3 regions of the Massilia sp. UBA6681 genome follow, and region 3 is predicted to be linked to each of the others. Evidence: predicted binding sites of a transcription regulator. Region 3 holds the regulator's gene; each other region holds the start of a gene.
What was found. Region 3 encodes sigma-54, which starts transcription at its own class of promoters, with help from an activator protein. Its sites were predicted from a motif close to TGGCANGNAANCTGCTTT; they were not measured.

Region 1 (3,272 bases), on a different contig from region 3:
TTGCCCGGCCGGCTTCAGGGACACGCCGGCAGCACTATTGCCCGGATCCGAGCCTGCATCGATGACCAGTCCGGCCGATGTCGGACGCAAGTCGTAGGCTGCACGGTTGACGAATGCAGGTGCGAGAGAAGCATAGTTGGTCTTCTTGATGGCGCTGGCCTGGGACGACATCGTGCCGACGCCGCCGAAGATATTATTCTGGATCAGGGCCGGCTTGGTCACCCCGCTACCGATCATGATGAAGGTGCCGCGCGAGCTGTCTTCATTCAAGAAGGTATTGTTGATGACGTACAGGTCCTGAGTCGGGTTACTCGCACCTTCTTCGCCAAAGGTCAGCATAGCTGGATTGTTGTGGCTGGCCGGCTGCTGGATGATGTTGCCGATGACATAGGCGGTACCGGCGTTCGGCAGGTTGACCTCGTAGCTTGGTTTGCGCGAACCATCCTGGCCCGCTGGCGTGCTCGAGAAGCGGTTATAGGCGATCGTGTTAATGCGCGCGCGCGACTTCAGGTTGTGGCCGACGTGTGCATCATGCGAGTAGTTGTAGCGGAAGGTCAGACTGCCGACGTTGCCGATGTACAGGTTGTGGGTATAGCCGGTGCCATAGCCATTGCGCGCAAATTCCGAATACTCGACAAGGATGTTGCTGCTGGTATTCGCGCCGGTCAGGATCCCGTTCTCGTTGTCGTGCAGATAGGAATTGCGCAGCGTGAAGTTAGTGCCTTCGAGGCGCAATGCAGCGCCATTCTGGTCGGGCACCTTGGCGCCGTACATCTCGACGTTCTCGATCACGACGTTGTTGCCGCTGACGACCCAGATGCCTTTGCCCATGGCATTCTTGCCCGCAGCATCGATTTTTGGACGGCCGTTGACGCCGCGGATGGTCAAGTTGCTGACGCTGATACCGCACACGTCGCCGCTATAGGTAGCATTGCCTGTGATTTCAACGATATCGCCGCTTTTAGCGGCAGCAAACGCCTGGCAAGGGCGAGCATATGTTTTCCCTGCGCCGACGGAGAGGGTAGCAGCCGACACCGGCGCCACGGCGGCAGCGCATGCCAACGCGAGTGCGGTTCGGGTGAAGGTAAGGCGGAGTTGACGCATAAAATCCTCTAGTCTTTTGGCTAACATTTGTGTCTGTAGGAAATTTCTTAGCGACACATTTGTTCCAGAGTATATGATGCGAACAGGAAAATGCGTAACCAATTGTAAGAAAAATCGTCTGTACACAACACTTTCCTAGGGAAATCGGTTCTCGCAGGAATTTCCATTGCCTATAAATGTGTTGTGATCGTGCTGCAATTTGCTGGCATCTTTCCTGTTTTTTGGCAAATTTGATTGCCATAGTCGGAGCGCATGCCTTCTGGCCTTGCTGTAAAGCTGACAAACAGTTTCGATACATTGGGAAACATTACTTAGCGCTTAGCAGGTTGACACAAACTTGAAGTTATGTTTATACATTTATAATTATGTTTAATTTGCAATAAGTGTCGGGGTTTTTTACAGAATAGGCAGCGTACGAATGGAAGAGCAGGAAGCCTTTTGATTTATCGCGCTTTTTCTCGGCAGGCATGTTGTTTGCTTTGCATCCTCCAAAGCTAACAACGGGAGGGGCAATGAAAAACTACTGGCAGAATCTTGCTTTTATGCTCATGTTTTTGGCAAACCTGGCGGCACCGGCCAGTGCGGCACCGATCGTTGCAAGTGACACGACGTATTCCGTTTACGTCGGCGGGACGGAAAGCGGTAATGATGTCGCGGGTATCTTCCGTTTCGATGGCAGGCCGGAAGCCATCCCGCGTGCGGGCGGCTTCCTGGTTGTGAACGAAACCGAAACCGAGGTGGATTCAACGCGCAGCCTGATCATCATTACGCTGTCTGCCGACCGTGATCTGTTCCCCGCGATCGACGACGTGGCGCTGCTCGGCATCGGCATTTTCAATGACGGCCTCGACCTGCTGATGCCGGTCCGGCTCGTCGACGCCCGCATCAGCTTTCTCCAGCCGGGCGGCAACTTGGTCGACAATACCGAGAACCTGGTTTCCCAGGTTAGCCAGCCCAACCCATGGGACGGCTTTTTCCCCAACGACTTTGAACTGGTCGGTATCGAAGGAATCGGTGGCAAGAACGTACAGACGATCTCGTTCCAGTTCCTGGTCAGCACCGAGCTCGACGTACCGGAGCCGGGCATCGTGCTGCTGAGCGGAATCGGCCTGCTGGCATTGGTCGCCGCACGTAGGCGCAAGCGCGCGTAAAAAAAGCATGTCGGCCAGCAGGCGCGACATGCCTCATGCAACAAGGGCGGCTCGTGCCGCCTTGTTTGTTTTATTTGACGGCAGCGACCATGTAGTCGACGGCAGCCTTGACGTCGGCATCGCTGACGGCGGCGCCGCCTTTCGGCGGCATGACGCCGGCTTTCCCCTGGAAACCCTTGATGGCGTGTTCGTACAGGACAGGATTGCCCTGCGCCACGCGTGCCGTCCATGCCGCCTTGTCGCCCAGCTTGGGAGCACCGGCGATGCCGGCGCCATGGCAGGCGATGCAGGCCGTATTGAAGACGTTCTTGCCGGCGTCGGCGCTGGCGACTGCCGGCGCGGCCGCCGCAGGTGCTGCCGCAGGCGCCGCAGCAGCGGCCGGTGCGGCCGGCGGGGTGGCCGCTTCTGCAGCCGGTGCGGCTGCGGTGGCCGTGGCGGCCGGTGCGGCGGCAGGGGCGGGGACCGCAGGTTCCTTGAAGCTGGCGCCACTCTTGTTGGTCATGAAGACGACGGCGCGCGCGACTTCGACATCGTCGAGGTCCGGATTGCCGCCCTTGGCAGGCATGGCGCGGATGCCTTCGATCGCGTGTTTCACCAGGGTGTCGTAACCCTGGCCGAGACGTGCGGACCAGGAGCCGGTGTCACCGGTCTTGGGAGCGCCCGCGGCGCCGCTGTCGTGGCAGGCGGCGCAGACGGCGGCATACACGGCAGCGCCGGCCTGGAGCACCCGCGGGGCGTTGGCATCCACCAGGGTGAAGCCTGCATCGGCCAGTGGGCGGATACGGCTTTCGACTGCGCCGCTGGCCTGGCTGTCGGTGCCGGCGCCGGTCAGGCGGTCGCTGGTGGCAAAGACGACGAGTAGGATGATACCAATGACAATGACCAGGAAGAATCCTGTTACGGCGGCGACGAGCTGCTTGGGCGTACGGATCAGGGATTGATGTTCGTTGTGTGCGTCGCTCATGATTTCCTTAATTCAATAAAAAAACCTGCTACCGCGGCATCTCGTGCCTTTTT
Region 2 (3,272 bases), on a different contig from region 3:
TCCGGGTTGCGCGGCGGTGCGTCCTGCTGCTGGCGCGGCACCTGGAATACCGACAGGCGGTCGGTCAGGCCGGGGACGATCTTTTCCATCAGCACGTCGATCTCGGCCATCATGCCGACCCGCACCGTGCGCATCGGCACCACGGCCGCATGCAGGATGGCGGCAGCCACCTCGTGCGGGTCGACCTGGGGCGACGGCAGCTTCGGTTCGCAGTCCATGTAATTGCGGGCATGCTGGGGCAGTGGCGTGTCGACGGCGGTCGGCTCGATCAGCGTGATCGACACCGGCGCCCCGTCCATGTGCTCGACCTCGATGCGCAGCGCATCGGTAAACCCTTTCACCGCGTGCTTGCTGGCCGAATACATGCCCTGCATCGGGATCGCTACCTCGGAGGCTTCGCTGCCGAGGTTGATCAGGGCGCCGCCCTGGCGCGCGAGGTGCGGCAGCGCCACCAGCGAGCCATGCACCATGCCCCAGAAATTGATGTCGAACAGGCGCCGGCTGTCTTCCTCGGATACCTGGTCGAGGCGGCCGTAGATGGTGCCGCCGGCATTGTTGATCCAGGTATCGATGCGGCCGTAGCGCTCGATCGCGACCTGCGCGATACGCTCGACCTGGGCGCGCTCGGCGACGTCGGCCACCACCGCAATGGCATCGAAGCCGTTCTCGACCAGCCCCTGCACGACCGCCTCGAGCACGTCGGCCCCGCGCGCGGCCAGCACCAGCTTGGCGCCCTGCTTGCCCGCTTCCTGCGCGGTGGCCAGGCCGATGCCGCTCGAGGCGCCGGTGATCACGACGACCTGGCGGTTCAGGGGTTTGAGGGGACTGGACATGGGGCCTCCTGCTTGTGCTGTGGGATGACAACAACGTAGCAGGAAACCGGCGGGCGACGCGCCCGCCATGAGCGCCGCGGCGCTATACTGCTGCCCTTCCTTGTGTCCTTCCCTCCACCATGCAGTGTAGAAGCAACTGCGGCGCCTGCTGCACCGCGCCCTCGATCACCAGCCCGATTCCGGGCATGCCCGACGGCAAGCCGGCCGGCGTGCGCTGCGTGCAGCTGGGCGAGGACAATCGCTGCCTGATCTTCGGCCGGCCCGAGCGACCGGCTTTCTGCGGCGGGCTGCAGCCATCAAGGGAAATGTGCGGGGACAGCCGCGAGCAGGCGATCCGCTGGCTGGATGAACTGGAGCGTGCGACCGCACCCTAGGTCGTTTTGCTGGAATCGTCTTGTTCGGGCATGACCAGCCCGATGCGTTTTTTCTTCTTCTTGATCACGGTCGCATGCTCGACCGCCGGCTTGGTGGCCGGCGGCGGCGCGACGGGCAGTGGAAAGCCGAGGAAGGCCATCACGAAAAAGATCGGCAGCAAACATAGAACAGCGGCCGTCTCCAGTTCAGTTTCTGTTTGAGCATTGCCTCAACATATCGCTGAGATAGCAAAAGACAAGCCTGAGGGCAGCGGTATGCGCTCTTCCTAAAGCAATAGCTTCTTGTCGAGAAACTTTACATTTTCACAAATGCAAAGCGCGGGTCTTACTTACTTCTCTCTAAAACATATTGTTGGCATGCAAATTGCATATCACTCCGGGGTTGTAAAAGGAAGTTAACTACCCATGGGAGAGACAAATGAAAAATATACTGAAAGCCTCGATTGCCGCCCTGCTGTTGACCACGACGATCTCCAGCGCTAGCGCTGCGGTCGTTCAATTGGGTTCGATTAGCAGGACCTATGGCAGCAGCGCATCGACGCCAGCCAGCATGCCGGCTGGCTCCTGCGACACGCTCAATACCAATTCCGTCACCGTCAAGGACGGGAGTAACTGCCAGCGCTTCTATGACATCTTTGATTTCAGTTCGCTCAACTATGAGAGCCTCGACCGGCTTGAACTGACCCTGAGTTTTGGAGCGACCAATGCCTTGACCGAACTGTGGCGTGTCAGGTTTGCCGACTCGGCGACCCACGGCAGCAATACCAAGCAAACGATGGATCGCAAGACGGGCCCTGTGTCGCAAACATTCACACTACGGCCGAGCCAGGCAGATGTGTTCAGCCAGATCGCCGCAAACAAGCAGCTGTTCCTGTGGTTCTCGGAAGAGGGTCTTGGCCCGCATAATTTCACGCTGTACTCGGCCAAACTCGATGTGTACGGCACTGCCGTGCCCGAGCCCGCCAGCATGGCCCTGTTTGGTATTGCCCTCGGCGGACTGGGGCTGGTGCGCCGTCGCAAACCGCACTGACCGGGCAGGTATGCCGAAAAAGCGAAGCGGGAACGCTTCGCTTTTTTATTGTGCATTGCTCAGGCTGCAGCGCTCTTGCCGCGCGCCTGCTGCACGCGCTGGAACAGCCCGCCCAGCGTCATCCCTTCGTGCCAGATGTCGTCGAGCCGCAGGCCGTAGCGCTCGCGCAGCGCCTTCGCCAGCGTCTCGAATTCCTGCGCGTCCGGCAGCCAGCGCGTCGGGTTCACCTCGCGGTAGATGCCGAGCACTTCGTCGTCGGGACGGAAGTGCAGCCGCTCGCTTTCGCGAAAGGAAAAGGATGACACGAAGACGGACAGGAAATCGCGGATGTCCTTCCGCGATGCGGTAGGGAAGGTATTGCGCCAGGCCCGGCCCTGGCAGGGACGGTAACGCAGGGAGTTGGGGCTTTGCCAACCGTGGAATGCCGCCCAGGCGAGCGCAGCAAGGATCAGGACAACAAAGATACTCATGCGGTTGAGTCAGGAATACGCATGCGGTCCAGTGTAGCACGCGTTCGGGCTGGCGGCGCACGGAAGAATTTTGCCGTCATGGCGATGAGCTAACCCTGCGGCAACCTCGGCGCGGTACAATCTTGCACCGGACACAGCGGGCGACGTCGCCTGTTGCAATCATGTTAAGCTTCGGCCCCGCCGTACCTTCCACGGGATATCCCGACAGCATCCGCATTCAGCCGCTCTCACACTAACGCATTCATGGACATTCTTCTCGCCGTCAAGGCGATCATCATGGGCCTGGTCGAAGGCTTCACCGAGTTCCTTCCGATTTCCTCCACCGGCCACCTGATCCTCATGGGCAGCCTGCTCGACTTCACCGGCCCGAAGTCGGTCGTGTTCAAGATCGTGATCCAGGCCGGCGCCATGCTGGCGGTGGTCTGGGAATACCGCGAGCGCATCGCCCGCGTCCTCAAGGGGCTGGGGGCGGACCCGGTCCAGCAGCGCTTCGCGCGCAATGTCGTGATCGCCTTCTTCCCGGCCGCCATTGCCGGCGTGCTGTTCAGCTCGACGATCACGGAAC
Region 3 (3,272 bases):
AGGCCGGCCAGTTCCGCGCCCGGCACGTACACGTCCGCCAGCCCCACGTACAGCGCATCGGCCGCGCCGATGGTCAGGCCGGTCAGGCCCAGGTACTGGCCCAGCTGGCCCGGCGCATGCGACAGGAAGTGGCTGCCGCCGACGTCCGGGAACAGGCCAATGTTCACCTCGGGCATCGCCATCTTGGTGCGGTCGGTCACGATGCGCAGGCCGCAGCCAGGGCCGCCCTGGGCGATGCCCATGCCGCCGCCCATCACCACGCCATCCATCACGGCGATGTAGGGCTTCGGGTAGAAGTGGATCAGGTGGTTCAGTGCGTATTCTTCGGTGAAGAAGTCTTCCAGCAGCGCGCTGCCGCCCATCGGGCCGACGTGGCCCATCTCGTGGAAGAAGCGGATATCGCCGCCGGCGCACAAGGCCTTCTCGCTGCTGCTGGTGATGACCACCGCGTCGATGCCCGCGTCATCCTTCCATTGCAGCAGGATGGCGCTCAGGGCGCGCACCATGTCGAGCGAGAGGGAGTTCAGCGCCTTCGGCCGGTCGAGCGTGATGACGCCGGTGCGGTTGGCAACGCGGGTCAGGACGGTATCGGTCATGATGGTATTCTGTGATCGAAAAGACATGCATTCTACAGAACATTTGTACAAACGGAAGCGTAGAAAAGTAACAGGTATTGTACAAAAGCAAAAAGGGCGTCCCCTCAGACGCCCTTGCTGTGTTTTGCGGCTACCCGTATGAATTACGCGGCAGCGGCTTCTCCGTTGTCCGGAAGGCGCTTGTGCGCCACGTGGTTATGATTTTGCAGCATGGATTTGTGTTTCAGAACCTGCCTGTCCAACCTGTCCATCAAGGTGTCGATGGCCGCATACAGATCTTGCGCAGCACTCGCCACATGCAGAATCTTGCCCGATACCTGTAGGTTGATCTCGGCCTTTTGCCGTTTTTCTTTTTCAGTGAGGTTATCGATGGCGAGGAACACGTGGGTGTCGATCACGTGGTCGAAATGGCGGGTGATGCGCTCGAGCTTATTCTGAACGTATTCACGGATGGCGGGTGTGACTTCGAGATGGTGGCCGCTGATTGTGAGGTTCATACACACTCCTTTGGGAAGGTGCCCTGCCCGCGCCACAAGGTGAGAGTGGGCAGTGCTTTACAGGGATTTACGGAGGCTGACGGGAGGAATCTTGAGCGCTTCGCGGTATTTGGCAACCGTCCGGCGCGCAATGACCATACCTTGTTCCCCGAGCATCTCCGCGATCTTGCTGTCGGATAGAGGATTCCTAGGGTCTTCTGCTCCTGTCAATTGCGCAATAAGCGCGCGGATCGCCGTCGAGGAGGCTTCTCCCCCCGCTTCGGTGGCGACGTGGCTTCCGAAGAAGTACTTCAGCTCGAACATGCCGTGCGGGGTCAGCATGTATTTCTGCGTGGTTACACGCGAGATCGTGCTCTCGTGTAGGCCTAGTGTATCAGCTATCTCACGCAAAACAAGAGGGCGCATGGCAACCGCGCCGTGGCTGAAAAAGTTGCGCTGGCGCTCGACGATTGCCTCGGCAACACGCAGGATCGTGTCGAAGCGCTGGCGCATGTTCTTGATGAGCCACTTGGCTTCCTGCAGCTGCGCGCCCATCTGGCTTTCGCTCTTGCCCTGCTTGAGCAGGTTCGCATACAGCGAGTTCACGCGCAGCTTGGGCATGACGTCGGGGTTCAGCGACACCTGCCAGCCGTTCTTGGCGCGGCGCACGATCACGTCCGGCACCACGTAGTCGGATACCCCCGAACCGAAGGCCGCGCCGGGATGTGGATTGCATTGGCGGACCACGGCCTGCACTTCGCGCAGGTCTTCGTCGTCGCAGTCGAGCGCCTTTTTCAGCTTGGTGTATTCGCGCTGCGCGAACCAGGTCAGGTAGCCTTCGACGATCTTCAAGGCAAGGCGCCGCGTCACCAGGGGCACGCCCGGCATGCGGCGGATCTGCAGGGCCAGGCATTCGGCCGCGCTGCGCGCGCCCACGCCCACCGGGTCCAGGCTCTGCACCAGCGCCAGCGCGCAGCGCAGCTCGTCCATCTCGATCTCGAGTTCTGCCGGCAGGCGCGCATGGATGTCGTCGAGCGGCTCTTCCAGGTAGCCGTTGTCGTCGAGCGCATCGATCACCAGCTCGGCCAGCGCGCGGTCGCGCAGGCTGCAGCAGCTCAATCGGATCTGTTCCGTCAGGTGCTCGCGCAGCGTGATGCCGTCGGCTTCCAGCTGCGGACGGCCGTCCTCGTCGTCGCCGCTGCGCGCGCCGCCGCCTTCGCCGCCCCAATCCGCATCGGCATCGGCACGCTCCCCATGGTCTTCGCCGTCCGCGCCCTCGGGCTCGGCCTTCGCGCCCTCCTGCCCTTCCTGCGGCTGGGGCGCCGGCGCTTCGCCATTCGCCGGCGCGGTATTGATCGCGCCGTCCGCCAGCAGCCGCACCGAGCGGTCGAGCGGATCGTCGAGCCGTTCGAGCAGCGGGTTGTCGTGCAGGATCTGCTCGATCTCCTGGTGCAGTTCGAGCGTGGAGAGCTGCAGCAGGCGGATCGACTGCTGCAGCTGCGGCGTGAGCGCCAGGTGCTGCGAAGTGCGTAGCTGGAGAGACTGTTTCATGCCTGGTGCTCTTGATTACATCCTGAAGTGCTCGCCGAGGTACACGCGCCGTACGGATTCGTTGGCGATGATGTCGTCAGGGCGGCCCGAGGCCAGCACCGCCCCCTGGTTGATGATGTAGGCGCGGTCGCAGATGCCGAGCGTCTCGCGCACGTTGTGGTCGGTGATCAGGACGCCGATGTTGCGCTCCTTCAGGAAGCGCACGATGCGCTGGATCTCGATCACCGCGATCGGGTCGACGCCGGCGAAGGGTTCGTCGAGCAGCACGAAGCGCGGGTTGGTCGCGAGCGCCCGCGCGATCTCGACGCGGCGCCGTTCGCCGCCCGACAGCGACAGCGCCGGGTTCTCGCGCAGCTTCTCGATCTGCAGTTCGGCCAGCAGGGTGTCGAGGCGCTCGCTGATCTGGTCGCGGGTGAGCGGCTTGCCGTCCACGCGCTGCAGTTCCAGCACGGCGCGGATGTTCTCCTCCACCGTCAGCTTGCGGAACACCGAGGCTTCCTGCGGCAGGTAGGACAGGCCCAGCACCGCACGGCGGTGGATCGGCAGGCTCGAGATGTCGGTGCCGTTGATGTCGATGGTGCCGGCGTCCGAGGGCACCAGGCCGACGATCATGTAGAAGGAGGTGGTCTTGCCGGCGCCGTTGGGGCCG

Region 1: B2R83_RS18445 (PEP-CTERM sorting domain-containing protein) is a predicted target of sigma-54. The motif match lies at 1,568-1,585, and genes of this name have one in related genera.
Region 2: B2R83_RS09560 (PEP-CTERM sorting domain-containing protein) is a predicted target of sigma-54. The motif match lies at 1,561-1,578, and genes of this name have one in related genera.

The regions. Positions count from the first base shown of each region.
Region 1 covers NZ_DKJX01000098.1:128,943-132,214, reverse strand. Annotated here, with positions in the region: gene B2R83_RS18450 (right-handed parallel beta-helix repeat-containing protein) at 1-1,131, opposite strand, end outside; gene B2R83_RS18445 (PEP-CTERM sorting domain-containing protein) at 1,617-2,255, shown strand; gene B2R83_RS18440 (c-type cytochrome) at 2,326-3,219, opposite strand.
Region 2 covers NZ_DKJX01000057.1:3,697-6,968, reverse strand. Annotated here, with positions in the region: gene B2R83_RS09575 (SDR family oxidoreductase) at 1-833, opposite strand, end outside; gene B2R83_RS09570 (YkgJ family cysteine cluster protein) at 953-1,207, shown strand; gene B2R83_RS09565 (hypothetical protein) at 1,204-1,350, opposite strand; gene B2R83_RS09560 (PEP-CTERM sorting domain-containing protein) at 1,626-2,237, shown strand; gene B2R83_RS09555 (hypothetical protein) at 2,297-2,707, opposite strand; gene B2R83_RS09550 (undecaprenyl-diphosphate phosphatase) at 2,951-3,272, shown strand, end outside.
Region 3 covers NZ_DKJX01000031.1:3,641-6,912, forward strand. Annotated here, with positions in the region: gene B2R83_RS04085 (enoyl-CoA hydratase/isomerase family protein) at 1-596, opposite strand, end outside; gene hpf (ribosome hibernation-promoting factor, HPF/YfiA family) at 740-1,093, opposite strand; gene B2R83_RS04095 (RNA polymerase factor sigma-54) at 1,151-2,623, opposite strand; gene lptB (LPS export ABC transporter ATP-binding protein) at 2,639-3,272, opposite strand, start outside.